DNA from 3 places in the Heyndrickxia sporothermodurans genome. Region 2 is predicted to be linked to each of the others. Evidence: riboswitches for the same ligand, from Rfam matches in the RefSeq annotation. Region 2 holds a riboswitch; each other region holds the start of a gene.

Region 1 (10,875 bases), on a different contig from region 2:
ATCACCAAGAAATGCTTGATAGTCTTGGGCTAGTATGACAACTAATCCAACGACAAAAGCGAGAATTGGACCGAACGGATATAGTTTTGCACGGTATGGAAGCTTTTCAAGTGCATGTCCTTGAGCGATATAAGCCTTCCTAAACCGATAATGACTGGCAGCAATACCGAGCCAAAAAATGAAACCAGTAATCCCTGCAGCGTTTAACAGCCACATGTAAATCGCTCCATCACCAAAAGCTGATGCTAGAAATGCGAGCATTCCCACTAAAGTTGTCGCAATAAGAGCGGCGACTGGAACTCCACGCTTATTTAATTTACCAAAAAACCTAGGAGCTTGTCCTTCTTTTGCCAAAGCATATAAAATTCTTGTAGATGCATAAAGACTTGAGTTTCCAGCTGATAGAACGGCTGTTAAGATGACTGCATTCATTAATGATGCGGCAAATGCGAGTCCGGCCTTTTTGAACACTAACGTAAACGGACTGACCATGATGTCTTCGCTTTGCAGGGTTTTTGTTGTATAAGGAATAATTAAACCTATAACGAGAATTGCAAGTACATAAAATAAAAGAATTCTCCAAAATACACTTTTGATTGCTTTAGGCACATTTTCTCTCGGATTTTCACTTTCACCTGCAGCTACACCGACAATTTCTGTTCCTTGAAAAGAAAATCCTGCGGTAAGAAACACACCAATAACTGCTAGTAGGCCACCGTGAAAGGGAGCGTCCCCAATTGAGAAGTTTTTAAAGCCAATGGCATCGCCTTTCATAATACCTAAAATCATTAAAATACCTACGATAATGAAAATAATGATGGTAGCAACTTTAATGAAAGAGAACCAATACTCACCCTCGCCATAGCCTTTAACAGAGAGAATATTCAGTCCAAAAATAATCAAGATAAAAAGTCCGCTCCATAACCATGATGGACTATCTGGGAACCAAAATTTCATGACTAATGTTGATGCGGAAAGTTCTGCCGCAAGTGTGATCGCCCAGCTGTACCAATAGTTCCACCCTAATGCAAATCCAAGTGCTGGATCAATAAAGCGGGTAGCATAGGTGCTAAATGCCCCACTTGTTGGCATGAAAGAAGCTAGTTCACCAAGGCTCGTCATAATAAAATACACCATGACACCAATTATCATATAGGCAAGCAGTGCGCCGCCTGGTCCTGCTTGGTAAATAGCAGATCCGCTTCCTAGAAACAGCCCGGTACCAATGGATCCACCTAATGAAATCATCGTCAAATGTCGTGCTTTTAAACTACGTTGTAATCCTCCATTTTGATTCTCCATCTATATAAACCCTCCGTAATCCATTCATACCCTTAAAATAACCATGTTTAAACTAATGGCTTTGTTTAAAGTTCAATCTTGATTTAGACGTCTTGTTGATTGGAGCGGAAGGTGCGAGACTCCTGCGGGAAAAACGGTATACGGGAGACCCCTCAGGCGCGATAAGCGCCGAGGAGTTCGAAAAGCATAGGCGGCTTGCTTATCGACGTACGAACTGGAGGGCAGCGACTGAGATAAAGGAATCACGATGAGTCCTAAAGGACGAATCGATGATGACTTATCGTAGGGAGGTGACCGGAAGTTCGCTAGTCGATAGCCGCCGGAGCTAAACAGGCTCCCGAACCGCCCGCGGAAAGCGAGCACCTGCAGCGGAAATCAACTTCGAATAAAATTAATGGATATTTATAAATAAAAAATTATATTAATAACTATATAAAGATATCATAAACCGGAAAGAATGGAAATAGAAAGTTGTATATTTTATCACTTTGTTGAATGAAATTGCATTATGGATATTTTCCTAGAATAGTTTGGTATGCTGAGAATAAACAAATAATGCTAAAGTAACTTTACACATGATTTTTTGTCATGTATGATAAGGGCGAATAATAAAACTGCATATGACCTATCTACACTAGGGGTGCTGAAAAAGCTGAGATGTGAACGTGGAAGTGCGTTCCGATCCCTTATTACCCGATCTAGATAATACTAGCGTGGGGAAGTGTAGTAGTATTGGTGTAGAATCATTCATTGATTTGCATCTATTCGTATACTACTGCATCTTCCAAGAGATGCAGTTTTTTTATTCTCCAAAAAAAGAGAGGAGAATGGTTATGACAGAAGTATGTGGAACAAGTAGAATTGTAGGTTTTCGTTTTTCCCTTTATCCGATGGCGGATGAATTTGTAGATATTATTTTATCTACGCTTCAACGGGTCGACACCACTAAAGTATGGGTGAAAACGGATGATATTAGTACAGTAATCCGTGGGAAAATGGAGCATGTGTTTGACGTTGCAAAAGCTATCTATTTAATTGCGGCTAATACTGAAAAACATGTTGTCTTAAATGGAACATTTTCAATTGGATGCCCGGGAGATTTAGATGGAGATGTGTATATGTCCGAGGACGATGTTCGGATGAATGAAGACAGAGTAAAAAATATTCATATTGAAGCGCCTACACAATTTGCGTTATATCCGATGAATAATGAAAACTATATGCAAATCATTGCAGATGTTGTGGATATCGCCAAACAACAAAACACATTTACTGGAGGAATTCACTATGCCAGCAGATTGGACGGCGATGCGCATGATGTGTTTACAACACTCGAGCATGCATTTAATTATACTCAGGAAAAAGTTAAGCACGTAACAATGACAGTCAATATTTCGGCGAATAGTCCTTCGAGGAAAAAGAAATAAGGAGGGAAAAAGTGATGTCTAAATGGAGTCTGCGGGAAATTGTTGTGATGTCAGTGTTAGGAATTGTCTTTGCCATCGTATATTTATTATTTACCCAAGTAGGGAATATTTTCTTTGGGTTAGTCGGACCGATCGGTTATGAACCGATATTTGGGATATGGTTTATCGTTTCTATCATTGTTGCAAATATTATTCGCAAGCCAGGTGCAGCGGTTTTGGCGGAAACGATCGCCGCATTTGTGGAAATTTTAATAGGGAATGCAGTTGGTCCAAGACTATTAATCTCTGGAATGATCCAAGGTTTAGGGGCTGAGGTTGTGTTTGCCGCAACTGGCTGGAAGCGTTATTCAACATGGGTGTTAATGCTTGCCGGAGTTGGTTCAGCGATATTTAGTTTTGCTTGGGGGTATTTTATCTCTGGATTTGCAACACTATCACCATCGTATGTTTTATCCATGCTAGCGATACGAATGGTTTCTGGTGCGCTCCTTGCGGGATTATTAGGTAAGTATATAAGTGAAGGATTGGCAAAAACAGGAGTGCTTAATGGAATGCCATTAGGCAAAGAGATGAAAAAGAGAAAAGTAGCGTGATTGAAATGGAGATACGGGAACCTTTATTAGAAGTTAGGAATCTTTCATTATCTTATGAGGAGCAATCGATTATAAACAATATCTCCTTTTCCATAAATAAAGGTGAAAAACTTCTATTATTAGGACCAAGTGGCTCCGGCAAAAGTTCGTTAGCACTTTGTTTAAACGGGCTGATTCCAAATTCAATTGAAGGGGACAGGACTGGGAGTATTAAATATGCTGGGAAAGAGATTCAGTCTTATAAACCAGGACAATTAAGCAGCCGAATTGGCGTCGTATTTCAAGATCCTGATTCCCAATTTTGTATGCTCACTGTAGAGGATGAAATCGCATTCGGCTTAGAAAATATAAAATTACCTAAAGAAGAAATGATACGAAAAATAGAATGGTCTCTTTCATTAGTTGGTTTAGAGAAGTATAGACAAGCTCATATTTCTACCCTATCAGGTGGAATGAAGCAAAAGCTGGCACTTGCATGTGTGATGGCAATGGAACCCGAATTGATGATTTTAGATGAACCTACTGCTTTGCTCGATCCGGTGGCAACAAAAGATTTTGCTGAAACGATTGATAGATTGCAAAGAGAAATGAATTTTTCTCTCATCGTCATAGAGCATAAACTTGATTATTGGGTTCCTTTTATTGATCGCACCCTTGTTTTTACACAATCCGGACAACTAATGTACGATGGTTCATTGAAAAAAGGATTGGTTCATCATTTTGATGATATGAAAGATCTTGGAATATGCCTCCCAAAGGTGACACTATTCGGTCAACAGGTGCGAGAAAACTTTTATCCATTAACAGTGGATGAATTAATGGAAGAGTTAGATGAGGTAGACACTTCTTTTCCATTACAGGCAGTAAATGATTTCCCAACACCGCCGTTAATCCAAATGAAACACGTTTCCTTTTCCCGGGGGGAGAAACAAATTTTAAAAAATATCCATTTATCAATAAATAAGGGTGAATGGACAGCGATTGTAGGTCCGAATGGTGCGGGTAAATCTACATTAACTTTGATGTTGGCGGGACTTCTTAAGGAACAGCAAGGGGAGATTTTCTATGGGAATAAATTGTTCAAGGATTTGGATGAAAAGGTGAGGTTGGATTCAATTGGTTACGTTTTTCAAAATCCGGAGCATCAATTTATAGCGGATACGGTATTTGATGAAGTAGCCTTTGGTCCAAGAATGAAAAAAGTAGAAGATATCGATTCTAAGGTAGCTAATATTCTTTCAGATTTTCGTTTACTTCGGTTAAAGGATCATAATCCCTTCATATTAAGTCAAGGGCAAAAGCGGCGCTTAAGTGTAGCTACGATGCTAGTGGATGAACGGGAATTCCTTATATTAGATGAGCCAACCTTTGGGCAGGATGAGAAAGCGACGAATGAAATGATGAAAATTATTCAATCGAGAGTGAACATTGGGATGACGGCGTTGATGGTGACTCATGATATGGAAATTGTGGCGAAATTTGCTCATCAAGTCATCGTTCTTTTCGAAGGGGAAGTAGTGTTTCAAGGAACACCTCATGAGCTATTTTTAGAAAATAGTGAAATTGTGGAGAAAGCAAACCTTGAAAATCCATTATTATATTCAATTTGGAATACATATGGGATAAGGGGTGAACCAATTGCGGCTTCAGTTACTAAATCCTAGTATAAAAGCAATTGTCGTTTTGGTCTCTGTTGTCCTTTTAGCTTTTGTATTTGACCCTTTAACTCCGTTGCTTTACTTGTCTTTTACGGTCTTAATCACATTTCTTTTTGGTAAAGTAGGGATGAAAAAATGGTGTATACGATTTGTACCGTTTTTTATCATTGCCTTTGGGTATGTGTGGACAACAACAATATTTTCGAATCCACCAAGTAATACTAGTTTCGTCACTTATGCTAAATTAGGTCCTTTTGAGATTACTGATTACGGACTGAATACTGGACTGGCACTTGGATTACGTGTTCTTTGTTTTGCTGCCTTGTCTTTAATGTTTATATTAACAACAGATACAACTAAATTTATGTTAAGTCTGATTCAACAATGTAAACTTCCCCCTAAGCTTGCCTACGGAATTTTAGCAGGCTATCAGTTTTTACCTTTATTAAAGGATGAATTTACGATTATTAGAAATGCCCATCGAATTCGAGGCGTTCATTGGGAGAAAGGGATAAAAGGGAGAATACAGCTTTTAAAAAAATACACCATTCCACTTTTAGCAAGTGCGATACGAAAAGCAGAGCGAACAGCAATTGCAATGGAATCAAAGGGATTCACGGGAAGCAGGGATCGAACTTTCTATCATGAGTTGAAGGTTAGTGGAAAAGATATGCTGTTTTTTCTTTTAATGGTGGGTATATTCATCATTTCTAAATACGTTTCTGAAACGATTTAGATCTTAAAAAAACATCCATTAATTGCTGTTTAAAATGATTACGGTAATTAAATGGGTGTTTTATTTTCACTTATTTTAAGAATTTATAGTACAATAGTGTCGAGATTGCCAATAAGGGGTGTTTTGTGATGACTAGAAAAGCATTAATTAATATTGATTATACATACGATTTTATTGCAGATGATGGTAAATTAACGTGTGGGAAACCAGGTCAAGACATTGAAAATATAATTATCCAGCTAACAAGCGATTTTATACTTTCCGGTGATTATGTTGTTTTTGCGATCGATTGTCATCAAAAAGAAGACACACTCCATCCGGAGGCAAAGCTGTTTCCACCGCATAATATAGTAGGAACACAGGGGCGTCAATTATTCGGAGCTTTACAGGGTTTGTATGAACAACATAAAAATGACGAAAATGTACACTATATGGATAAAACACGTTATAGTGCATTTGCCGGAACGGATTTGGATATAAAGCTAAGAGAACGTGGAATTGAAGAACTACATTTATGTGGCGTTTGTACGGATATTTGTGTATTGCATACGGCTGTAGATGCTTATAATAAAGGATACAAAATAGTTGTTCATGGGAACGCTGTGGCGAGCTTTAATGATACAGGCCATCAATGGGCATTAGAACATTTTAAAAATACATTGGGTGCGAAGGTACTCTTTTAGGGTAAATAAGGAGTGGGGTTAAATGGTAAAGTTATATAAGGACGACGGTTTTGCACTGCATACGGATTTATATCAAATCAATATGGCAAAAACATATTGGGATGACGGTATTCATGAACGAAAAGCGGTATTTGAAGTTTTTTTCAGGAAGCTTCCTTTCGACAATGGGTATGCAGTATATGCGGGGTTAGAACGAATTGTTGAATACTTACGTGATTTTCATTTTTCTGAAACAGATATTCAATATTTACGTGAAGAATTGAACTATGATGAGGAATTTTTACAATATTTAAGTGAAATGCGCTTTACAGGAACCGTTCGGTCGATGAAAGAGGGGGAAATCGTTTTTGACAGTGAACCTTTAATTCATGTGGAAGCACCTTTGGCACAAGCGCAAATAATTGAAACCGCCTTGCTTAATATTGTGAATTACCAAACATTGATTGCAACGAAAGCAGCGAGAATTAAAAATGTAGTTGGTGACCAAATATTAATGGAATTTGGTACGCGCAGAGCACATGAAATGGATGCTGCTGTGTGGGGAACAAGAGCTGCCTACATCGGCGGGTTTGATTCAACAAGTAATGTTCGAGCGGGTAAACGATTTGGAATCCCTGTTTCAGGTACCCATGCCCATGCGATGGTACAAGCATATCGTGATGATTATACAGCTTTTCATAAATATGCAGAAAGCCATCGGGATTGTGTATTCTTAGTGGATACATATGATACGTTGAAATCGGGTGTCCCAGCAGCTATACGAGTTGCAAAAGAATTAGGGAATAAAATTAATTTTATTGGTATTCGATTAGATAGCGGAGACATGGCGTTTTTATCAAAAGCAGCACGAAAAATGTTAGACCAAGCAGGGTTCCCAGACGCGAAAATTGTCGCATCAAGCGACTTAGATGAGTATACAATCCTCCATATGAAGTCCCAAGGAGCCAAAATTGATATGTGGGGAGTAGGGACAAAGTTAATCACTGCTTTCGAGCAGCCGGCATTAGGCGCGGTTTATAAAATGGTTTCCATTGAAGATGAAAATGGAGTGATGCAAGATACCATTAAAATTTCATCAAATGCGCAAAAAGTGACGACACCTGGTTTAAAAAAGGTTTATCGAATTATTAATACAAATACGAATAAATCTGAAGGTGACTATATTGCAATGCAGGATGAAGATCCACAATCTCAAGAAAAGCTAAAAATGTTCCATCCCGTGCACACATATATAAGTAAAACTGTAACTGATTTTGAAGCGAAAGATTTACAACATGATATTTTTGTAAATGGGGAATTAGTCTATCGATTACCGGAATTAAAAGAAATACAAGGCTACACGAAAGAAAGCTTAGGATTACTCTGGGAAGAATACAAACGCTCACTTAATCCCCACGAATATCCAGTTGATCTTAGCCAAAAATGTTGGGATAACAAAATTAAAAATATTGAGGACGTTCGTGAAAAGATTGCCCATATGAAAAAATAAAAAAGATAATGGAGGTAATGCGAAGTGGATGAGCTACAAAGAAGAATCATTGAAAACATGAAAGTGAGTCCTACAATCGATGCCCATGAGGAAATCCGAAAGAGTGTAGATTTCCTTAAAAATTATTTATCGAAATATCCCTTTTTTAAAGGATTTGTTTTAGGTATATCAGGGGGCCAGGATTCTACTTTAACAGGAAAACTAGCGCAACTAGCGATTGATGAGATGCGTAAAGAAACTGGGAATAATGAATATAAATTTATTGCTGTTCGGCTTCCGTACGGTGTTCAAAAGGATGCAGCAGATGTGGAGGATGCAATTACATTTATTAACCCCACTAAAGCTATAACAGTAAACATTAAAGCTGCTGTCGATGCAAGTGAAGCTTCATTGAAAGCAGCAGGCATTATCTTATCTGATTTTGCAAAAGGTAATGAAAAAGCAAGAGAGCGGATGAAAGCACAGTATAGTATTGCCGCCATGGAAAATTGCGTTGTTCTTGGTACCGATCATTCAGCTGAAAACCTTACAGGATTTTATACAAAATATGGAGACGGCGGAGCGGATCTCGTACCTATCTTTCGCTTAAATAAGCGTCAAGGTAGAATGCTGCTCAAAGAACTAGGATGCCCAGAGCATTTATACTTAAAGACACCAACAGCTGACCTTGAAGATGAACGGCCGCAATTGTCAGACGAAAGTGCATTAGGCGTCACCTATGACGAAATTGATAATTACCTAGAAGGAAAAAAGGTTTCAGAGCAAGCACAACAAACCATTGAAAAACTATATCAAAAATCCGAACATAAACGACACATGCCAATCACAATATTTGATGATTTTTGGAAATAAAAAAGAGTCCTAAGGGGCTCTTTTTTTATTATATTAGGTTCTTTTAAAAATTGTTTTTTAAACGTATTAAAAGCACAGAGTGGAGCGGAGCGACGAGGAGGCTCATCGCCAGCCCCGCAGAAAGCAAGTGCCTGCAGCGGAAAGGAACGGACCATTGTTTATTCTCAAAACCCTATAAAAAAAAGGAAAAAGTCTAGGAATTTTTTCGTTCAACTCTTTTTCTTCATCCCAATTCATAGTATGCTAAAAATAATAAGAAATTTTAAAATTTTCCAGACTACATTGATAGAGATAATAGGGGGATTCGAATGAAAGATACCATTTTTCATCCAAAATTAAAGCAAGTTATAAATAATATCGAAAAAGTAATGATTGGGAAATCAGATGTGGCGGAACTCAGTCTTGTTGCGTTATTAGCTGAAGGGCATGTTTTATTAGAAGATGTTCCAGGGGTTGGAAAAACAATGATGGTAAGAGCATTGGCCAAATCAGTAAATGCCAACTTTAAGAGAATCCAATTTACACCAGACTTATTGCCTTCCGATGTGATCGGAGTATCAATATATAATCCGAAAGAATTTGAATTCCAATATAGACCAGGTCCAATTATGGGAAATATTATTCTCGCTGATGAGATAAACCGTACATCTCCGAAAACACAATCCGCTTTACTTGAGGGAATGGAGGAGAGCAGTGTCACAGTAGACGGAAATACAAGACAATTGGAGCGACCGTTTTTCGTTATGGCAACACAAAACCCGATTGAATATGAAGGTACATACCCTTTACCAGAGGCTCAGTTAGATCGTTTTCTTTTAAAAATGAAAATGGGGTATCCAAATATAAATGAAGAAATAGATATATTAGATAGAACACAAAAACAAGCACCGATTGACCGTTTAGACTCGGTAATTACTCTTTCCGAATTAGTGGAATTACAAGATGAAGTAAAAGAAGTGTATGTCGATCAAACACTTAAACAATATATTGTAGAACTAGCACATTACACTAGGAATCATACGAATGTTTACCTAGGGGTAAGTCCTCGTGGATCAATCGCATTAATGAAAGCATCACAAGCTTATGCTTTATTACATGGCCGAGATTTCATTATTCCTGACGACGTACAATATTTAGCCCCATTCGTGTTTTCGCATCGAATTATTGTTAAATCCGAGGTTAAATATGGCGGCAAAACAGCAGAAGATATTGTAAAAGAAGTAATTAAATTTGTACAGGTTCCCGTTCAAAGGGCAGTGAGATAATGATGAAAACAAAATTAAAAACATGGGGGAAACTAATTCTTCTTCTTATTTTTATTCTATTAACTTTCTCCTATGCCATGTTTCAAGGTGGCTTTGTTAGCTGGTTCCTATTTTTCAGTTTTGTCCCCTTCGCTCTCTATGCATTATGTATTGCCTTTTACCCTCTTGGAGATTTGGTAATCGAAAGAACATTTAATAAAGATACTTATTTAGCCGGGGAACATCTTAATGTCGTCATAAAAATAAATAGAAAATATTCATTCCCACTCTTTTTTCTCATCATCAATAACACTTCAAGTCTTTCTAAGGAGAATGGGAAGCAAATTGTATTTCCAGGTTTCAAAAAACATATTCAACTTGAGTACAGTATGCCTAATTTACCGAGAGGAGAACACCATTTTGATAAAATATATGTCAAAATTGGCGATCCTATTGGCTTATTTGAAAAGGAAAAGGATTATTCTTTGGAGAAATCGATACTAGTTTATCCTGCCTTTTCGGATATTATTTACCGCTCTTTTGAAAGTAGATATGAGCAAGGAGCTACAGCATCTCAAATAAAAATTCAAAATGATACATCAATGGTTGCGGGAATACGAAATTATGAACCGGGTGATCGTTTCACATGGATTGATTGGAAGGCGACAGCGAGAATAAATGAGATGAAAACGAAAGAATTTGAGGAGCGCCAATCGAATGATGTATCCATTATTTTAGATCGCTCACCTTCTTCATCGTTTGAGGAATGTGTGAAATTTTCTGCATCAATCATTCGCACGATTATTCAACATGGTGGTCAAATAGGGTTTTACTCAATTGGACAGGAGCGTACCATTTTCCCAATTAGGGGAGGAGAGGAGTATAGACAGC
Region 2 (10,875 bases):
GCTTGCCTTTTATTGAAGCCGCCATTACGACAGGGTCTTCAAAATGGAAAATAATTAAGCGCCACATCATTCCACATTTAATAGAAGATATTGTTATATTATTTGTTCTCGAAATTGTTACCGCAATCACTGTGATGGGACAATTAGCATTATTTAATATTTTTATAGGAGGAACGAAGCTAGAAACCTCACCAACTTTATATCATTCGATTACGAAAGAATGGGCTGGTTTAGTAGGACAGGCAAGGGATCATTTGTGGGGAAATCAGTTCGTTCTTTTCATTCCATTAGTATGCTTACTGTTTGCGATTGTATCATTTCAACTTTTAGCCGTTGGATTAAAAAAACATTATAACCGCAGATATCAAACAAGTCAGTGGATTTAGACGACCATCCTTAATAATTGCAAAATAATATTGCAAAGGAATTCATAAAAATGAGGTAGTTTATTATTCCAGTAAATCATTTCACTTGAAAAAATGATAAAAATAAAGTAATATAACAATACAAGCTGCATTGTACGTATTGATAATAAAGTTTTAACCTTTAAGCTGTAACAGGGAGTTTTATATTGAAACTGGAATGACAAGCTTTCGCCTACATGGCATGGAAGACAAGCAAGAACGTTTCTGCAAACACCCACTTTGAGGAGTGGTGGTTTAAAACTTTCTTAATACTCATACGGCAAAGGCGGCCTTATAAATGACAACTTCCAAATCAGTTTCCAATCGGGAACTGGTTTTTTTATACAGAGAATAATGTATGGAATTATATAATAAGAACCAAATTTTAAAAAGGAAAATTATCCTTTCTTTTTATCTAATTTATGCTAACATATACATAAATGAATAATTTTATCGCTAGGGGAGTCTAAATAAGACTGAGACAGAGATGTTCTGGACCCTTTGAACTTGATCCAGTTTATGCTGGCGTAAGGAAGTGGGAGTAAGAGATATAATCAATTCTGCCCATCTAACTGCTTACGATGGGCTTTTTTGTGTACAATTTCATAATTTTTTCTGCTAGGGGAGCCATAGGCTGAGAGATATCATTGATTGAAACCCTTTGTACCTGATCCGGATTATACCGGCGTAGGGAAGCGGTCTAAATAGCTATTCTGTATTTTCTAGTTACAGTTGTTATTGCCGCTTTCTATTGAGGAAGGCGGTTTTTTTGTTGGAGAAAGAAAAGCTTCCTCACAAAAATCAAATGATGGAGGTGTGTAAAGATGAATAAGTTAAAAAAAATGACGATAACTGCAGTTATTATTGCGATAACTACTTTAATAAGTAATATCGTTTTTATCCCAGTGGGATTTGCAAAAATTTTCCCTATCCAACATATGGCTAATGTATTAACCGCTATCCTATTGGGTCCGTTTTATTCAATTGCACAAGCATTTATCGTGTCAATCATCCGAAATTTCACAGGAACCGGCTCCCTATTTGCTTTTCCCGGAAGTATGATTGGTGCATTTCTATCAGGCTATTTGTTTATGAAAACAAGAAAGCTTAGTTGGGCGTTTACGGGTGAAGTTATTGGAACTGGCATTCTTGGGGCACTCGCAGCATATCCAGTAGCAAGGCTACTATTAGGAAAGAATGTAGCTTTATTTGGATTTATCCCTTCATTTATAGTTAGTTCCTTTGCAGGAGCACTAATTGCCATATTTTTAATGAAAGTATTATTACGAAATCAAACGTTTGGAGGAATCATTCATGAAAACAGCACTTACAATCGCAGGATCTGATTCAGGAGGTGGAGCTGGGATCCAAGCAGATATTAAAACATTTTCTTCCTTAGGTGTGTTTGGAATGTCGGTTATTACTGCAGTTACCGCCCAAAACACAATGGAAGTAAAATCTGTACAAATGATTGATTCACAAATAATCAGTGATCAAATATCTGCTATTTTCGACGACATTCATGTTGATGCAGTTAAAATTGGAATGCTCGGAACAAAAGAAAATATTGATGTGGTTGCAAAGGAATTGAATATATACCGTACAGAGCATATCATCCTCGATCCAGTCATGATATCAAAAGGTGGTCACCATTTATTACAGCAAAATGCGATAGATGCGTTAAAAGAAAAATTGCTTCCAATGGTGACATTAATTACACCTAATATACCTGAGGCTGAAAGTTTAACAGACAGTAAAATTTGGACGATTGAAGACATGTATACTGCCTGCCTCAAATTACAGGAACTCGGTGCCAAAAAAATTTTATTAAAGGGTGGCCATTTAGAAGGGGATCCAAATGATTTATTTTTTGACGGACATCACTTTACATGGTTGCCTGGGAAGAGAATTCATACGAAAAATGTTCATGGAACAGGGTGTACATTATCTTCAGCTATCACCGCTTTTGTTGCTCAGGAAGAACCCCTGTTGAGTGCAGTTAAGAAAGCAAAAGATTATATTACAATAGCAATTCAACATAGCTTAGAACTTGGCAGTGGACATGGTCCAACAAATCATTTTTACCATTTATATGAACGTGCTGGACTAGTAGACAATAAATAGCGGAGGGATTCCAATGGAAATTTCAAAAATGACACGGTTAATTTCATTAGTAAAAGAAAAAAAACCACTTATTCACCATATGACAAATGTGGTAACTATTAATGATTGTGCTAATGTCACACTTGCAATCGGAGCTTCACCAGTAATGGCGACAGAGATTAAAGAGGTAGAAGATATGATCCATCTAGCTGATGCACTAATTATCAATTTAGGAACGATTCATGATGTTGTTTTTGAATCCATGCTACATGCAGGGATTGCTGCTAATAAGAAAGGAATTCCAGTTATATTGGATCCTGTCGGTGTTGGCGCAACAAGTTATCGAACAGAACGATCTATGGAACTATTAGAAAAAGTAAAGATGGCTATCATCCGTGGGAATAGCAGTGAAATACATACATTAATTAATGGTACAGGTGGAACAAAGGGAGTCGATGCCGCTGATGGCTCTGTACCATCAATTGAAATAGCTCAGCAAGCTGCAAATACATTCCAATGTGTTGTTGGCATAAGTGGCAAAGTAGACGTTGTATCAAACGGAAGTAAGAACTATTATCTATCAAATGGGGATGAAAGATTAACAAGAATAACAGGTACAGGATGCATGTCTACTTCACTCATAGGCAGTTTTTCTGGCGTAACATCTGATTATTTAGGTGCCGCCATCACGGGAATGTCAATTATGTCACTTTCAGGGGAACGTGCAACGAAACACTTGGCAACAGATGGAGGGATTGGAACATATAAAATAAAGCTGATGGATGAAATCTATCGAATGAATGAGGAAGTTTTTGCTAAAGAGGTGAAAATTCATGAATGTTAATTACAATCTTTATTTAGTTACCGATGAACGAACCCCAATAGGCGAACTTTTATCAATTGTTGAAGAAGCTGTGCAAGGTGGTGTGACCATCGTTCAACTTCGTGAAAAGAATAGCGATGGACTCACATTTTATAAAAAAGCAAAACATTTAAAAGCGTTGTTAAAAAGCTATCAAGTGCCTCTAATTATAAATGATCGTGTAGATATTGCGTTAGCGGTAGGAGCTGATGGTATACATGTTGGTCAAGACGATATACCGCTTTCTGCCTTAAAGCGAATAGTTCCCAAGTCAATGATTATTGGTGTGTCTACGCAAACAATCGAGCAGGCCCAATTAGCTGAAAAAATTGGAGCTGATTATATTGGAATAGGGTCTGCTTTTCCAACTAAAACAAAACAAGATGCAACTGTGTTATCTATGGAAACCTTAAAAGCAATTAAAGATTCTGTAAATATACCAGCTGTAGCAATCGGAGGAATAACATTAGATAATTTTCATCAATTAAAAGAAATAAATTTTTCTGGAATTGCGGTAGTTTCTGCAATTATGAAGGCAAAAAACCCAAAGGAAGCAGCGAAAAAATTTTTTCAGTAAAAAAATAAATTTGCAATGTGCAAAATAGAGAGGGAGAATATGACAATGACGCAAGGGAAGCTATTTACCGATCGATTATATAGAAATGCTCAACCCATTTGGAATAAAAATCATCAACATCCATTTGTTCAAGGTATTGGTGACGGCTCTTTACCAATTGAACTTTTTGCTTATTATATGAAACAGGATTATGTGTATTTAATTGAGTATTCGAAGTTATTTGCAATAGGTACTCAAAAAGCAAAAGATTTACAAACAATGCAAAAATTTTCCCACTCATTACACTCAATTCTACATTTTGAAATGGACTTGCATAGAAAATATGCTAAAGAATTTGGGATATCTGAAGAGGAATTAGAACAGGTAAAACCAACACCTATAAATCTAGCTTATACAAATTATATGGTAAACGTATCACTAAATGGGTCATTAGCGGAAGTAGTTTCTTGTTTGCTTCCTTGTGCATGGGATTATTGGGAGATTGGTAAGCTTTTAAAAAAACAGCATCACCATCAAATAAAATCAAATCCGTATTCACATTGGATAGAAACTTATTCATCAGATGAGTTTGGATCGGTTGCCCTTTGGTTAATCAAGTTAATGAATCAATTAACTGAAGGAACTCGGGAACATGAACTGGTATCCTTAGAGAAACATTTTCAAATGACATCTCGCTTTGAATATATGTTCTGGGATATGGTCTATCACCAAGAAGAATGGCCATTATAAAGTTGTATTGTATGTATTTTTATTCGTTAAAAAAGTTGAATTTATGTTTAACATTGATATGAAACAGCTAGGGGATAACCCCTAGCTTATTTTAGTTCTCTTCCTGTTGCTCCAATTGCTTTATCGGTATTTGATTGATTATTATATTCCGGATCTGGATTTAATTGTTTTTGGTCCGTATCCTTTCCGAGATAACTCGACTTATGCTTTTCTTGTAGTTTATGAAATTTTTCGAAATTTTGATTAACCAAAGTTTGTCCCTCCTTTTGATTTATTTTCCTTTGATATGTAAAAAAGTATGTAAGTTAAATAAGATAAAAAAAAGTGGGACATCCCACTTTTTCAAGTAATGAAAAATATATTGATAAGTCCGTATAAAAAGAAGCTTGGGCACCCTCCATATTTTATGAAGGAAAAGGTTTATACATTCAGTTTCCCTAGTAAAGCCATAATTGCTTTAACAATTAAGACGATAGCGAACAGAATAACGGCACCTGCTCCAATGAATTCAACTACTGTAGCTAATGTCCCCGTAACAACTCCAAGCAGACTTAAGCCAAGTAACGCAAATCCAGCAACGATTGTAGCTAAAAACAATTGAACCATTGTTAACCACCTCCTTGTCATATTATATGTACAAACAAAAATAAGTGTGATTTTTAGAAGTAAAATTAATGATTGAACATACTTCATAATAGGCAAGATGCATATCCCTTTTTGCATAGGGCAAAACTACGAGAATAAATGATAAATACAAAAATGAGGGATGCTTGATGAAAAAATTACTATTTACACTCATAATTTTAACCTTTGCAATAATTACAAGTTCTTGTGGGACAAACAATGATAATAAAAACGAGCAAAAAAACCTTTATGACAAAATTAAAGACAAAGGAGTCGTAAACATTGGAACGGAAGGGACCTATTCACCATTTACCTATCACGACCAATCTGGAAAGCTTACAGGTTTTGATATCGACATTGCAAATGAGGTATTTAAACGATTAAAGATAAAACCTAAATATATTGAAACAAAATGGGACGGTATGATTGCAGGGTTAGATGCGAAACGTTATGACTTAGTTGCCAATGAAGTAGCTGTTCGAACGGATCGATTGAAAAAATATGATATGTCAGATCCATATATCGTCTCGAAAGCTGTTTTAATTGTAGGAAAAGATAATCATGACATAAAAACGTTAAATGACTTAAAAGGAAAAAAAGTAGGGCAGTCATTAGATAGTAATTATCGAAAAATTGCAGAAGACCATGGTGCAACAAATACGGTTGTAGATGGATTCAATCAATCAATTGATCTGATCACTTCAAAACGAATTGACGCAACAATAAACGATAGTCTTTCTTATTTAGATTTGAAAAAACACCAACCCAATTTGCCTATAAAAGTCGTCTATGAAGAAAAAAATGCGACGAGTAATGCTTTTCTTTTTCGGAAAAATTCAGATGAACTAGTGAAGGCTGTAAACGGAGCACTTGCAGATATGAAAAAAGATGGTACCTATTTGAAAATTTCAAAAAAATGGTTTGGCACAGATGTGTCGAAGTAAAGGGATCGATTAAAGATGTTCACAGATGAATCTACCATCCGAATACTCGGAATCCTGCGTGATTCCTTTTTTCCTATACTAAAAGCAGGCATATATTTTACTATTCCTCTTTCAATCATTACATTTATATTAGGAACGGTACTAGCATTTCTGATAGCGATTATTCGCATTTCTACAATTAAACCATTAATCTTACTCGCTAAATTTTATTTATGGATTTTTAGAGGGACCCCTTTACTCGTTCAATTGTTTATCCTTTTTTATGGATTGCCTAAATTAGGGGTTACGTTAGATCCGTTTCCTGCAGCAATCATCGGCTTCACCTTAAATGTGGGAGCATATAGTTCCGAAATTTTTCGGGCATCCATTTTATCTATTCCAAAAGGCCAATGGGAAGCAGCATACTCAATAGGGATGAAGAAATCCCAAGCGATGAGAAGAATTATATTACCACAAGCAATGCGTGTATCCTTGCCACCTTTAGGGAATTCTTTTATCAGTTTAGTGAAAGATACGTCACTTGCTGCAACGATAACTGTTACTGAAATGTTCCAAAAAAGTCAGCAAATCGTTGCTGCCACTTATGAGCCGCTTTGGCTATATATAGAAGTAGCTTTCATTTATTTACTATTTAGTACTGTGTTATCGTTTGGTCAATCTATGCTTGAAAGGCGATATAATCGAACGGTAGCAAAATAGTGGGGGACGAAGAATGATTTCTATCCAACAATTGCATAAACGTTTTCATGATTTAGAAGTTTTAAAAGGGATTACACTTTCAATCGAAAAAGGGCAAACTGCTGTTATCATTGGACCATCTGGTTCAGGAAAAACAACTCTTCTTCGTTGTTTAAATCTATTGGAGACTCCAGATAAAGGTTCACTTTCGATTGGAAATCGAAAACTGGAATTTCAAGAAAATAGAAAGATAAAGCTTCAAGAAATAATGGCTATTCGCAAACAAACAGGTATGGTTTTTCAAGGGTATAATTTGTTTCCGCATTTGACAGCACTGGAAAACATCATGGAAGGACAAGTTACAGTATTGAAACGTTCAAAGGCAGAAGCAAAGCAAAAAGCATTAGGATTGTTAGAAAAAGTAGGGCTAAAAGATCGTGGTGACATGTATCCACATCAACTTTCAGGTGGACAGCAGCAACGTGTTGGGATTGCACGAGCAATGGCGTTGGATCCCGAAGTCATATTATTTGATGAACCAACATCCGCCCTTGATCCTGAGCTTGTTGGAGAAGTGCTAAAAGTTATGAAAGATTTAGCAAATGAAGGAATGACTATGGTAGTTGTCACGCATGAAATGCAATTTGCACGAGATGTTGCCGATCAGGTGATATTTATGGATCAAGGGATAGTCGTTGAACAGGGCACTCCTAATGAAGTGTTTGGACAATCGAATAATCCTCGTCTTTTGCAATTTTTAAATAAGGTAAATGTAAGGTAACAATCCCAGCGGTGATGATATACATATCATTGCCTTTTTTTAATAGAATTTATGGTAATTACCGATTTTGTGTAAAAAAGAGAAAAAAATCGTCTATAATAGGTAATGCATCATTTTGTAAATGATACATACATTTTAGTAATAGAGAATGTTGGGGGAGAAAGATGTTCCAAATCATTAATCTTAAAAAGGTAAGAAAAATACTTAAAATCATTTTTTGGCTTATTTTTTTCGTTTATTTTTGCTATATGTTATACATTCTTTTCTTAGGTCGATATCGGATACCTGCAACACAAGAAAATTATAATATAATCCCATTTAAAACAATAAAAATGTATATTGATTACTATGACCATTTTAATTTTACTATTTGGTTTTCCAATCTATTCGGAAATGTTCTTGCCTTTATGCCGTTAGGTTTTCTTGCTCCTTTATTAATTAAACGATTGAACGGATTTTTAAAGGTTCTATTTTTATCATTTTTCACCACAGTCATTGTTGAATCGATCCAGCTAACCTATCATGTAGGCGGTTTTGATGTTGATGATATTATTTTAAATACAATTGGTGGTGTTCTAGGCTACTTAGTGTTTTTGCTTGTTTATACGAATATTAAAAGCCTTAGTAAAGGACACACCGAATTTACAAATATTCGGTAAGTATAAAAAAGATCATTGGACTCAAGAATATACATTGAGGTGAGTAATTTTGAGTAAAAGTAAAAAGAATTCTACTCCGAATCAAAATAAGGCGAAACCAAAGGCAAACATAAGACAGCCTAATAATCCTTTACCACAACCAAAAGATTATGAAGAAATAGAATACTAAAGAACAATAAAAAGGCGATGTAGAAATCGCCTTTTAATTATTTTAAAAAACAACAATAAGTAATGTTGGGTAAAAAATTTTATTTAGGAGAAAATAAATGAAACTATAGGAAAAAGGAGAAGTTGTCGTGTCTAATCAAAAATTAATCAATTTCTTAAATCAAGAATTATCTAATTTCTCTGTAATGTATATTAAACTTCATCGCTACCATTGGTTTGTACAAGGAAGACATTTTTTCCACTTACATAAATTATTTGAAGAATTATATACCGAAATGGCAGCAGATATAGATACACTTGCAGAAAGAATTCTTGCAATTGGGGGAAAGCCATTAGCAACAATGAGCAAATTTCTAGAAGAAACGACTCTTGTTGAGGCACAGGCGGATGACAAGGAAAATGAGCTTATTTCTCAATTAATCAGTGATTATGGGCAAATGGTAAGAGAATTGAATGAAACAGGAAGAAAGTTAGCTGAAGAGCAACAAGATCAACCGACAATTGATTTGTTAAACGAATTACAAGGAAAATTTGAAAAGCATATTTGGATGTTTAACGCTTATCTTGCTTATGAATAATAATTAATTAGCAAAAGGAAAGAAAAGAGGATTACTAATCCTGTTATTGGATGAAAATATTATATTTCATCCAATACTTTTTGGCTTTATGCAGATAATGATTTACTAGAACAACAAAGTAAGGTTAATTTAAAACTAAAAAGGACGTTTTCTATGATTGGCTTTATTATTGCGATTATCCTTTTTAATACAATTGCTTTTACTACCAACAAAAAACTTTCCCTAAATCAGATTATCCATATCTGGTGTTTCACAGTATCGCTGCAAATGATGGTGGATTTGTTTGTTGATGTGAAATATCAAGGTTATTGGTATTTTGATAAAGAAATTGAATGGACATCTATTCCTTCAATCGCATTAATCGTTCCCCCGGTTAATTTGATATTTCTAAATTGGTATCCAAATCAATCTCGATTATTTAAGCGAATTATATATTTTATTTGTTGGTATGTATTCATTTTAATTTATGAAAAGGTAGCTTTACTTCCTGAACCTTGGGGTTATTTTCATTATGGATGGTGGAATTTAGGGATCTCCGCAATCGTTGATCCGTTTCTACTTTTAATACTTATTATATTTTATAAATGGACATGTAAAATGGAAATGATGGTATGCCAGAGGAGAAATAACTAGTACTAGAAAGAAAAATTATTTAAGGGATGATATAAATGGAACTCTCCATTTTTATAGACGCAGCAATCATTCTACTTCTATCATTTTTTATGCTTAAGAGAAAAATTAATCCACTGGTAAATTTTTTTACTTTTATGATTTTGGAATTTTTAATAACAACTTATAGTTCTTTTCTTACTGTAAATTTAAGTTTGTGGAAAATTAGTGATGATATAGCATTGTTCATTATTTACCGAATTTATGTGGTCATCGTTACCCCTTTTTTATACCTATTGTATTTCAATGTGGTATTGAGAAGTGAACCCCCAATAAATAAATGGATTTATACGGTTATATTTACTGGAGTACTTTATGTTTTGGAATACTGGTTAAAAATATGGGGAGTAATAACCTATGAAAATTGGCATTATTGGGGGTCCTTTATTATACAGCTAGTCATTCTATCCATTGTTTACATTTTATTATTGTTCTTTCAAAAACAATTAAAATTAGAAGGGATAGAAAAATAAATGCTACCATTTCCACAAAAATTTGATCAAAACGAATGGTGTATTGTTATTTCAATTGTTATTTCATACGCCATAATATTATTCTTACCGAAACGTTTTCCATTAAGTATAACGATACTAATAATGTTATTTGGAACTACAGTTGCAAGGATCTCCGATTATTTATTAGCGATTTCAAAACTTGATTTGTATACTGTCATGGATACCGAAAAATATGAGTTATTTGACTTGATTACATATATTCTCTATGCTCCATTTGCGTATATATTTGTCTATGTCTATGACAAATATAATATAAAAGGTTATTGGGTACTTTTATATCTTCTAATATGCACGATAGGTGCGACATTTTACGAACATCTTAATAAGGTTTTACACGTATTTAATTATCATGGTTGGAAATTAATTTATTCCCAAAGTGTCTATTTGTTTGTTCAATGTATCGCATTACTTTTTTTTCACCTTATACGTAAACTGCATCGCAATTTAGGCACACAAACGAATAGGTGAAAAACGTCAACGCTTATTTTTTTTAATAAACCGAACGAGGAATATACCAATTACGATATAAATGATGACCATGATACTTAGGATTGGAATCCATATATTATTCAAAGTAGCTTCAC
Region 3 (10,875 bases), on a different contig from region 2:
CATATTTTTAAAATAAATGAGGCTCCTAGACAGAATGGGGAATTCATTATTCGTGAAGCGGAAAAATTTATCGGACTCCCGTATCTTTGGGGAGGGATGAGTGGATTTGGTTTTGATTGTTCCGGATTCAGCTATACAATGTGTAACGCTGCCGGCTATATAATTGCAAGAGATGCACATGAGCAAGCAGATGGAGGCATAGATGTAGATCTTCAACAAATTCAACCGGGAGATTTATTATTTTTCGCTTATGAAGAAGGAAAAGGACATATTCATCACGTCGCTATTTATTACGGAGAAGGGGAAATGATTCATTCACCGAATACGGGAAAATCAATCGTAATAGAAGAAATAGCCGGAACATACGAGAAAGAACTTTGTGCAGCACGTCGCTATTGGATCTAGTTTGGGGGTATACATATGGAGAGAAACAAAGTTTTAGAAATTAATCATGTAAAGAAGCATTTTGAAGTAGGAAAAGGAGCACGGTTAAAAGCAGTTGATAATGTTAGTTTTCATATAAATGAAGGCGAAACCTTCGGACTAGTTGGAGAATCCGGCTGCGGAAAGTCAACAACTGGAAGATTAATAATGAGGTTATATCAACCAACTGAAGGTGAAGTTTTATATAAAGGGAAAAATATTCACCTATTAAATAAAAGTGAACAGCTTGCCTTCAATCGAAAAATACAAATGATTTTTCAAGATCCATATGCATCGTTAAACCCACGCTCAACAGTCCAAGAGATTATTTCCGAGCCAATGGAAGTGCATGGGTTATTTAAAAATAAAGAAGAACGACGTCAAAGGGTTTATGAACTTTTAGAGGATGTCGGTTTAAATCGTGAGCATGCAAATCGCTACCCTCATGAATTTAGTGGGGGGCAACGCCAACGCATAGGTATTGCAAGATCTTTAGCGCTAGATCCGGAGTTTATTATTGCCGATGAACCGATTTCCGCTTTAGATGTTTCCGTTCAAGCTCAAGTTGTAAATCTATTAAAAAAGCTTCAGAAAGAGAAAAAGCTTACTTTCCTATTCATTGCCCATGATTTATCAATGGTCAAGCATATTAGTGATCGCATAGGTGTCATGTATCTTGGACATTTAGTTGAATTAACAAGTAGCAGTAATTTATATAAAAATCCACTTCATCCATATACGCAGGCATTACTTTCAGCCATCCCAATACCCGACCCGGAAATTGAAGATAAGCGTGAAAGAATTATTTTAAAAGGAGAAATACCAAGTCCAATAAATCCTCCGAGTGGGTGTGTATTTAGAACGAGATGTCCCGCAGCAAGTGATATATGCCAATCGAAAATTCCGGAGTGGAGAGAAATAGAAGAAGAACATTTTGTCGCTTGTCACTTATACAATAATCACCCCGGAATGAATAAAGAAGCACTACTTACGAAGGGATCATGATAATGAGAAGTGTAGCAAGCTTAAGAAAACAAATCGATGGGATTATCGAACAATCGTTAGGCATTGTAAGCATAGTCGTAGAAATAAACGAAGAGACGATAATTAGTAAAAATAGTAAACGCGAAATGTCTTCTGCTAGCTTAATAAAAATTCCGATTATTATGGCTGCATTTCAGCAAGCGGAGTTAGGGAAAATTGATTTAGAAGAGAAAATAGAGGTGAAACCTGAGCATAAAGTGGGAGGATCAGGTGTTATTCAATATTTAACAGAAGGAACTCTTTTATCCGTTAAAGACCTTTTGACATTAATGATTATCGTTTCGGATAATACGGCAACAAATATGATGATTGATCTAGTCGGTCAGGAAACGATTAATTATTTTAATAAACAAATAGGATGCAATCATACAAGACTAGAAAGAAGATTAATGGATTATGTGGCCAGGGATATGGGGCTAGATAATGTTACTTCTGCATCCGATATGGTAATATTCCTAAAAGAAATCGTGGAAAATCAATTCCTTACTTCAAAGAGTACGTATGAAATATTGAATATCCTTTCTGGACAGCAATTTCAAGATAAATTACCTGCAATGATGGATTCGGATCATGTATTTGTTGCTAATAAAACAGGGGAAATTCCCGGTGTTGAACATGATGTTGCAATTATTAGGCATAATGACGATCAAGTATTTATGGCAGTATTAATCGATCAATTAGAAAATCAGTATGAGGGAAAACAAATTATTGCTCGGACCGGCAAGGCTGTATATGACTATTTAATTCAATAACAATACAGGAATAGTGTATCATTTTATGATACACTATTTTATTTCGTAATTTTCTAAATTGTTTTCTCGTTTATAGACGAAAGCCCATTTTTAATATGGACAGTTACCACATATAAAGAGCTGAATAAATATAAATAAGGATTTATCTTTTGATGGGTAGGGAGGGGTGACATGAGATATCTCGCGATCGGTGACGGACTATGTGCAGGGCATGGTGCACCATTTTTATCTCCAAGTTTTGTACATCGACATGCACGTCTTGCAGAACGGAATTTAAGAGAAAGGGTGTTTGTTACAAATGTAGCAGCGGCAAATAATCATGCCAATGATATCCTCCAATCATTGAGTGATCCAAATATAATGAGAAGCATTAAACAAAGTGACATGATTGTTTTATCTGCCGGACATCAAGATTTACAAACAGCAAAGAAAAAATATGATGAAACGGGCAATGAAGAAGAGTTTATTCATGAGTCAAGAAAATGTAGAAGTACAATTGATGACATCATTCGTGGGATACGCGATTTGAAAGAGGAACAAGAAGATAACTACATGCTTATTATTCTCGGTTTGCACAATCCGTATCCTAATGATCCTTTAGCAGATAAATGGGTACAGCGTATAAATCGCTATATTGAATGTAGGGCAAATCGACGATGTTTAAAAACGATAAATCTCCAGCAACATTTACAAGATAAATTGGACAATTGGTGTACTAGTGACAATTTATATCCAAACCATTTAGGACATATTGAAATTGCAAATCGGCTACATGAAATTGGCTATGACTCTATTAGAGGAGAACAAGATGGATAAATTCACTTGAAAAGGAGGTGAGAAGCTTATGTGGTATGGCGGTTGTGGTTATCCAGTAGGTGGATATGGCTACGGTGTCGGCTGGGGTGCAGGCCGAGGATTTGCATTAATCGTAGTATTGTTCATCTTACTTATCATTGTAGGAGCAGCATATGTTTATTAGGTTAAAATAAAGAAGTCCGGTCTTTTTTAAGACTGGACTTTTCCTATTTTAAGAAAAGAAAAACATTTGCTTGTCGGGGCTGACCAAGGCGCTTTCGCTTTTCTATATATAATCAAACGTTTAACCTACTCCATTGTCCCACTCCAATTAAGTGACTTGACCATAAAATGGTGTGGAAGGATATTTGGAGGTGAATAGTACATGTCTGCTTCACATTACCATATTTGTTCAAGAAATATTGGAAAGCCCGTTGAAATAAGAACGCGTGATGGAAGAGTGCACAGAGGAATCATTCATCGAGTTGATAATCGAATGGTTTATTTACGCCCACTCCCACAAAGGAATTATGGAGGATACGGTTATGGTTGGGGTTGGGGCTGGGGCGGCTTTGGCTGGGGTGTCGCACTTGGTGCCATAGTTGGCTTAGCGCTTCTTCCTTGGTTTTTCTGGTAGGCCGTTGTCTTTTGAAAAAGACTCCTATTTTAAAGGGAGTCTTTTTCAACGAATACATCCTTTTATAATATTGGAAAGATTATTGTAAAAGTTGTCCAATCGTCATTAGATTGACAAGTTAAAGTTCCACCGTGTTTTTCAAGTATATTTTTGGAAACATACAAACCAAGCCCTGTTCCGCTCTTCTTCGTTGTAACGAAAGGCTCGAAAATAGTGTCAACCATTTCTTCCGGTATTTTTGGTCCGTTATTACTTATGTCTATAATAACGGAGTTTTCAGTAATATCCAATTCAATTTGGATAATCGGATTCTTCACGCTTTTCAGTACATCAACCGCATTAAAAATAATATTAATAAGTACCTGTCTTATTTCATCTTTAAAGCCATGAATGCTAATTTCATGCAAATAATGTTTTTGGATATCAACATTTACTTCTAAAATACGAGGATACAAAAAGGATAAGACTTCTTCAATTAAATCATTTAATGAAAAAGAGGTCATTTCAATTGACACAATTTCTTTTTTTGATAGCATAAGAAATTGAGAGATATTAAATTTTAATTGCTCAATTTCGTTAGAGATAATATCCAAATAAGGCAATTGTGGATTTTCAGAACGCAATAATTGCACAAATCCATGAATAGAAGTTAATGGATTACGAAATTCATGAACGAAGCTAGATGTCATTTGTCCTAAAAGTGTTAAACGTTCATGATGTGTTGTATTTATGTATTCATTTTTTTTATCAATGATTTGATCTTTAACATTTGAATAATATGTAACAACATAAAACAATAATTTGTCAAAAGCATAATTAATTTTGTCAATATAGGCATTGACATCGTTTACATTTAAATAATTATTGTATAAAAACTTAGTAGTTATTGATTTACCAATACTTAAATTATATGTAACTTCACCTAAATCAATATTTTGATCAAGTTTTTCTTTAGCAAAGTTAGATGCAAGGGATTTTAAAAAGTGCTCCAATTTTTCCTTCGATATTGACAATGATTGAATAAGAAAATCATGACAAGTATCTTTATTGAAAAATTTGGATTTTAAAGGATTTGACTTGGAGTTTATCAATTGTTCATTCCAAATCGCAACAATTTTATCAATATTTTTATCAAAAAATGCAACGATATCTTGTCTAAGCGGTATCATTTTTTTCACCTCCCTTTTCTTCAAAATAACAATTAGCAAAAATTTCTTCATCTAAAATATATCAAAATATTTAAATAATACCAAGTTAAAGTTATATAAATGTACTTATAGTTTCATAAAATAGCATATAAATATCTTTAAGAATATGGATAAATCAGTTGTAAACGGTATTAAAAAATAGTATAGTTAATTAGTATTATTAAATAAATATAATCCCACAAGGGGAGCCTAAATCGGCTGAGAGTGAACGTATGAGTTCTGACCCTATGAACCTGTTAGATAATGCTAGCGCAGGGACTGTGGTTTGATGGAATAGAAAGCAATGCAGCGATTTCCTTAAACCGTCCTGTATTGCTTTTTTTGTGTAAAAAACGCAATACAGTTGTTTTTACATTCCCTCCGAGCCTTCATAGTCACTCTTCAGACGAAAAGAAAGGAAGGGAATATAAGATGAATAAAAAAACATTGTTTTTAGTAGAAGTTGCTGTTCTCGGAGCACTTGCTTACTTGCTTGACCTTGTTTCAGCATTTATTTGTAAGGCTATTTGGCCAGAAGGCGGATCCGTTTCATTAGCTATGATACCGATATTTTTAATGGCTTATCGTTGGGGCTTAAAAGGCGGGTTGTTAACTGGATTTATATTAGGTACGCTACAAGTTGTAACAGGATTTTCAGTATTTTATCATCCGGTACAAGGGATTGTCGACTATTTTGTCGCCTTTACAGTGATTGGTTTAGCAGGTATTTTTGCAAAGCAAATCAAAACATCTATAGAAAATGGAAATATCGGAAAATGGACTACATACACTGTCTTAGGTGTTTTTCTTGGTAGTTTATTACGTTTCCTTGCCCATTTCTACACAGGTATTGTCTTTTTCGGTTCGTATGCACCGAAAGGACAACCGGTTGCATTATATTCATTGATTTATAATGGAACATATATGTCGATCAATTTTGTCTTAAGCTCAGTACTTGTTGTCATGATCTTATTTATTGCTCCAAGACTTGTCCAAATCAAAAAATAAAGTTAAAGGGTACTTTGCTAAGTACCCTTTAATTACTTAACGACTAGCACATCTTTAGTTGTATTTTTAATAATATTTTCCTCCGTGCTGCCTAGAAAAATCCGCTTGAAAATCCCTTCTTCACTTTGACCTACGACAATTAAGTCTATTTGATTGGAATTCGCGTATTCACATATATTGTCGGATGTCTTTCCATAAAGCGTATCAAAATGAAAAGAGATTCCTCTAGATTGTAAAATCTCCGTGACTTCCGCTCGAAGATCGGGGTCATCATCCTGTATAAAATGTTTTGTATTTTCTTGAATTGAATGTTCAAGTGGAAGGTGTGTGACATATACACCACCATCTGAACGCGGGATCGCAGTATATCCTGACTTGCCTAAACTATCTTCAGGTAGTGGCGTGTCTATCGAATAAGTCGTTCCATTTATTACTTGGACAACACTTAATTGGCATTCTTGATTTAATAAATATAAATCCGCTGCTATTTCCAATGCTTTTCTACTGCCGTCTGAGTCATCAAAGCAAACTAAAATATGTTTATACATATTCATCAGCTCCTATTTATATTACTTCTTATATACCCTTTATTCAGTGCAAATAACAAACAAACGAATGACTTATATTACAAAAACATTACAAAGTAAAATAATTTTCATTGATTTTTCTTACCTAACATAATATGCTTTACGTTAGAAATAGGTAGTATCAATTTTAACTAATTGAAGGCAGGGAAAAGTATGGAATGGTTACAGCGATTTCGTGGAGCTGTAAAGAAATTTTGGAAAAAGGCACATATGAATCAAATAATTATTCTAGGAGGATCAGTAACCCTATTAGCGTTTCTTGCCTTTTTTGGATATTTTGCAGCAACGGCAAATGTTGAGTCTTTGAAAAAGGGCTTAGCACAATCGACTGTTATTTACGATAAAGACGGAGATGTCGCAAGCAAAATTTCCGCAAACCGAACAGAAGGCGTCTCGATTAAAAAAATGCCCCAACATTTAAAAGATGCAATTGTTGCTATTGAAGACCATCGTTTTTACCAACATGGTGGATTCGATGTGAAAGGAATAACGAGCGCACTCTTTAAAAATATAACTGCCGGCGGGATAACAGCGGGCGGAAGTACAATTACCCAACAGCTAACGAAAAATGCTTTGCTATCGGATGAAAGAACATTTAAACGGAAAATCGAAGAATTATTTTTAGCCATTGAAATTGAAAAAAAATACACTAAAGACGATATTTTAGAAATGTATTTAAATCAAGTTTATTTTGGACATGGTGCATGGGGAGTTCAAAAAGCGGCCCAACGATATTTTGGTAAAGATGTAGAAGATATTAATCTTAGTGAAGCCGCTGCACTTGCTGGAATTGTAAATGCGCCATCTGCACTTGATCCTTATTATCATATGGATCGAACGATTAAGCGCAGAAATGTCGTTCTTGGGGCAATGAAACAATATGGCTACATCACGAAAAAACAATTCGACGACGCTAAAAAGGAACAATTAGTTCTTAATGATCAACAGAAAGATCCAATGAAAGGTAAATATCCTTATTATGTTGATGCGGTATTAGCAGAAGCAACTGAGAAATTCGGATTGACGCAAGATGAGATTATGACGCGTGGCTATCGAATTTATACAGAAATGGACCAAAATATCCAATCTGCATTGGAAAATGTATATAACAATAATTATAACTTTCCTCAAGGAAGAGGAGGACAGATCGTCCAAAGCGGGTCAATACTACTTGATCCAAAAACCGGTGGGATTCGTGGGTTAGTCGGCGGTAGAGGGGAAAAGGTTTTTCGAGGATTTAATCGCGCGACACAATTAAAACGATCACCCGGATCGACCTTTAAACCTTTAGCGGTGTATACACCAGCTTTAGAGGAAGGATACAAGCCTGATTCAATGTTAAAGGATGAAAAAATGACATTTGGTCATAATTATTCACCGAAAAATTATAATGGCCAATATCAAGGTGAAGTACCAATGTATAAAGCGATCGAAAACTCGATTAATATTCCGGCCGTTTGGTTATTAAATGAGATTGGTATTGATAAAGGAATGGATGCCGTTAAGAGATTCGGTATTCCATTAACAGATAAAGATCGAAATTTAAGCATTGCACTTGGAGGTTTAAGAAAAGGGGTATCCCCTTTACAAATGGCAGAAGCATATTCGGCTTTCGCCAATGAAGGAAAACGTGAAGATGGGCATATCATTACTAAAATTGTTGGACCAACAGGGAAAATCATTGTTGAAAGAAAACCGAAAGTAACAAAAGTTACGGATAAGAAAACGGCCAATGAAATGACATCAATGCTTTTAAACGTGATGGAAACTGGGACAGGTAAAGGTGCTAATGTTTCAGGTTATCAAATTGCCGGTAAGACGGGATCAACACAAGTTCCTTTTAATAATATTGACGGAACGGCTGACCAATGGTTTGTCGGTTATACCCCTAATCTTGTCGGTGCTGTTTGGATCGGCTATGATAAAACCGATCGGGAGCATTATTTATATGGGTTAAGTGCACAAGGCGTGGTTCCCGTTTTTCAATCAATTATGCAAAATACGTTAAAATACACGAAAGCAGAAAAATTTGAAACGGAATCGATCAATAGCCAAATGCAAAAAAAATATGAGTCAGACCACCCGTTTAAAACAAAAGCAAAAGAACTAAATGAAAAGTTGAAACAAGGTACAGAAAAACTCAAAGAAAAACTAGAAGATGGAAAAAGCAAATGGAAAATCCTCGAAGAGAAAATAAAAGATAAACTGAAACAATTCAAAGGAGAATAACCTCCAAACTTATTAATTAGCAGTTCCTTTTTGGAATTGCTTTTTTATTTTTTAAAAAAAGTACATAATGATGAGAGTAATGCATTAAGCATGAAGATTTTTTGAATTTATGGGAAAATAAAAGTATATTGAGATAAGGAGTGGTAAAATGCAATTCCGAATCGAAAAAGATACACTTGGTGAAATGAAAGTCCCTGTTGACAAATATTGGGGAGCACAAACACAGCGAAGCAAAGAAAACTTTAAAATTGGCTCAGAAAAAATGCCAATGGAGGTCATTCGAGCCTTTGTACAATTAAAAAAAGCTGCAGCAGTTGCCAATCATAATTTAGGAAAGCTATCGGATGCGAAGAAACAGGCAATAGTAGAAGCTTGTGACGAGGTGTTAGAAGGTCGTTTCGATGATCATTTTCCGCTTGTTGTTTGGCAAACAGGAAGTGGAACCCAATCGAATATGAACGTAAATGAAGTAATTGCTAGAAGGGCAAATGAGATCTTACAAAAAAATGAATCGAAGGAACATATTCATCCAAATGATGATATCAATATGTCCCAAAGTTCAAACGATACCTTTCCAACTGCAATGCATATTGCAGCATATAGTGTTATTCAAGAAAAACTAATACCAGCAATAAATAAATTAACAGACACATTTTTACAAAAAGAAAATGAATTTATGGACATTATTAAAATTGGTCGAACACATTTACAAGATGCAACACCTTTAACACTTGGTCAAGAAATTAGCGGTTGGAGAGCAATGCTGGAAAAAAGTAAAAAAATGATTCATGAAAGTGCTGAACATCTATTAAATTTGGCAATAGGCGGTACTGCTGTTGGTACCGGAATAAATGCGGATCCTACTTTTGGTGAGAAAGTTGCACAGGAATTAAAGAACCTAACAGGATTTCCATTCCGTTCATCTAATAATAAATTTCATGCATTGACTAGTCATGATGAAATCGTTCATGTCCACGGCGCATTGAAGGCTTTAGCCGCAGATGTTATGAAGATAGCTAATGATGTGAGATGGCTTGCAAGTGGTCCAAGGAGTGGGATTGGCGAGATTAGCATCCCGGCGAATGAACCAGGAAGTTCAATCATGCCAGGGAAAGTTAACCCTACACAAAGTGAGGCATTAACAATGGTTGCAACGCAAGTATTTGGTAATGATGCTACGATTGGTTTTGCCGCAAGTCAGGGGAATTTTGAGTTAAACGTCTTTAAACCAGTGATTATATACAATTTTCTGCAATCCGTTAACTTATTAGCTGATAGTCTAATTTCGTTTAATACGAATTGTGCTGTAGGCATTGAACCGAATAAAGAGGTAATCGAAGAAAATGTAAATCGTTCTTTAATGCTCGTAACAGCATTAAATCCTTATATAGGCTATGAGAAAGCAGCTGAAATAGCAAAACTTGCTTTTAAAGAAGGTTCCACATTGAAAGAAGCGGCGATAAAAACCGGTTATGTTACTGAAGAACAGTACCACCAATGGATTGATCCGAAAAAAATGGTGAATTTGAAGAATGGATAATAGGAAAGGAGACACAAATATGTGTCTCCTTTCAATCCATTATATTTAGTTAAATGTGACAATAAATTGATTAACGTTGAGAGAATCCGCCGCCAAGTTGTTGTTCAGCCATTTGAACTAAGCGTTTTGTGATTTCTCCCCCTACAGATCCGTTAGCGCGAGAAGTTGTGTCTGCACCAAGGTTTACACCAAATTCTTGAGCAATTTCATATTTCATTTGATCAATTGCTTGTTGCGCTCCTGGAGCTACTAATTGGTTTGAGTTGTTGTTGTTTGCCATGATTTAAGTCCTCCTCGTTGTTTTTTTATGGTTGGGTTAGCTGGAATTGCACCAGCAACACTGTTAAAGTGTTCCTCTATTGGAGTAACCCATTGATAGAAGTGGATATTACTTGCTTTGTACTAAGTATTATGTTTTTTTAAAACTAAAATATACAACCTTGTAAACAGGTAATTTTTGCCGAAATTAACTAAGAAAGAAAAGAATATTATTATCCATTATTCACAAACTCATATAAAGAAGATTCAATTTAAAGATGGTGATGAAATGGATTGGGATTGGTGTCCACTTTGTAATGGAGTAAACGATGAACGTTTATTATGTCCGGCATGTGATGGACGGATGCTGGATCAAGGAAGAATCTATGATTATTACGATGATTATAGCCCCTAT

What was found. Region 2 has a riboswitch for thiamine pyrophosphate ahead of thiW (energy coupling factor transporter S component ThiW). Riboswitches for the same ligand answer to the same signal wherever they lie in the genome.
Region 1: linked by a shared signal. The riboswitch ahead of B5V89_RS12370 (YkoF family thiamine/hydroxymethylpyrimidine-binding protein) and the one ahead of thiW (energy coupling factor transporter S component ThiW) in region 2 are both predicted to bind thiamine pyrophosphate.
Region 3: linked by a shared signal. The riboswitch ahead of thiT (energy-coupled thiamine transporter ThiT) and the one ahead of thiW (energy coupling factor transporter S component ThiW) in region 2 are both predicted to bind thiamine pyrophosphate.

The regions. Positions count from the first base shown of each region.
Region 1 is NZ_NAZB01000025.1:879-11,753, forward strand. Features, by position in the region: gene B5V89_RS12365 (amino acid permease) at 1-1,302, opposite strand, end outside; TPP riboswitch at 1,929-2,039, shown strand; gene B5V89_RS12370 (YkoF family thiamine/hydroxymethylpyrimidine-binding protein) at 2,136-2,729, shown strand; gene B5V89_RS12375 (ECF transporter S component) at 2,744-3,322, shown strand; gene B5V89_RS12380 (ABC transporter ATP-binding protein) at 3,328-4,986, shown strand; gene B5V89_RS12385 (energy-coupling factor transporter transmembrane component T family protein) at 4,961-5,716, shown strand; gene B5V89_RS12390 (cysteine hydrolase family protein) at 5,845-6,399, shown strand; gene B5V89_RS12395 (nicotinate phosphoribosyltransferase) at 6,422-7,888, shown strand; gene nadE (ammonia-dependent NAD(+) synthetase) at 7,913-8,740, shown strand; gene B5V89_RS12405 (AAA family ATPase) at 9,049-10,005, shown strand; gene B5V89_RS12410 (DUF58 domain-containing protein) at 10,008-10,875, shown strand, end outside.
Region 2 is NZ_NAZB01000019.1:325,027-335,901, reverse strand. Features, by position in the region: gene B5V89_RS09385 (ABC transporter permease) at 1-386, shown strand, start outside; RNA gene ssrS (6S RNA) at 506-701, shown strand; TPP riboswitch at 853-955, shown strand; TPP riboswitch at 1,015-1,115, shown strand; gene thiW (energy coupling factor transporter S component ThiW) at 1,229-1,750, shown strand; gene thiD (bifunctional hydroxymethylpyrimidine kinase/phosphomethylpyrimidine kinase) at 1,719-2,528, shown strand; gene thiM (hydroxyethylthiazole kinase) at 2,542-3,351, shown strand; gene thiE (thiamine phosphate synthase) at 3,341-3,946, shown strand; gene tenA (thiaminase II) at 3,986-4,675, shown strand; gene B5V89_RS20075 (hypothetical protein) at 4,762-4,926, opposite strand; gene B5V89_RS09350 (hypothetical protein) at 5,096-5,281, opposite strand; gene B5V89_RS09345 (amino acid ABC transporter substrate-binding protein) at 5,449-6,243, shown strand; gene B5V89_RS09340 (amino acid ABC transporter permease) at 6,259-6,942, shown strand; gene B5V89_RS09335 (amino acid ABC transporter ATP-binding protein) at 6,956-7,702, shown strand; gene B5V89_RS09330 (VanZ family protein) at 7,867-8,361, shown strand; gene B5V89_RS09325 (Dps family protein) at 8,658-9,107, shown strand; gene B5V89_RS09320 (hypothetical protein) at 9,261-9,740, shown strand; gene B5V89_RS09310 (hypothetical protein) at 10,250-10,759, shown strand.
Region 3 is NZ_NAZB01000021.1:138,972-149,846, reverse strand. Features, by position in the region: gene B5V89_RS10650 (C40 family peptidase) at 1-405, shown strand, start outside; gene B5V89_RS10645 (ABC transporter ATP-binding protein) at 421-1,428, shown strand; gene B5V89_RS10640 (serine hydrolase) at 1,431-2,219, shown strand; gene B5V89_RS10635 (GDSL-type esterase/lipase family protein) at 2,391-3,035, shown strand; partial or broken gene B5V89_RS20715 (YjcZ family sporulation protein) at 3,121-3,198, shown strand; gene B5V89_RS10625 (LSm family protein) at 3,400-3,651, shown strand; gene B5V89_RS10620 (ATP-binding protein) at 3,714-4,820, opposite strand; TPP riboswitch at 5,031-5,135, shown strand; gene thiT (energy-coupled thiamine transporter ThiT) at 5,271-5,846, shown strand; gene B5V89_RS10610 (universal stress protein) at 5,879-6,394, opposite strand; gene B5V89_RS10605 (PBP1A family penicillin-binding protein) at 6,587-8,662, shown strand; gene fumC (class II fumarate hydratase) at 8,811-10,202, shown strand; gene B5V89_RS10595 (alpha/beta-type small acid-soluble spore protein) at 10,273-10,482, opposite strand; gene B5V89_RS10590 (hypothetical protein) at 10,660-10,875, shown strand, end outside.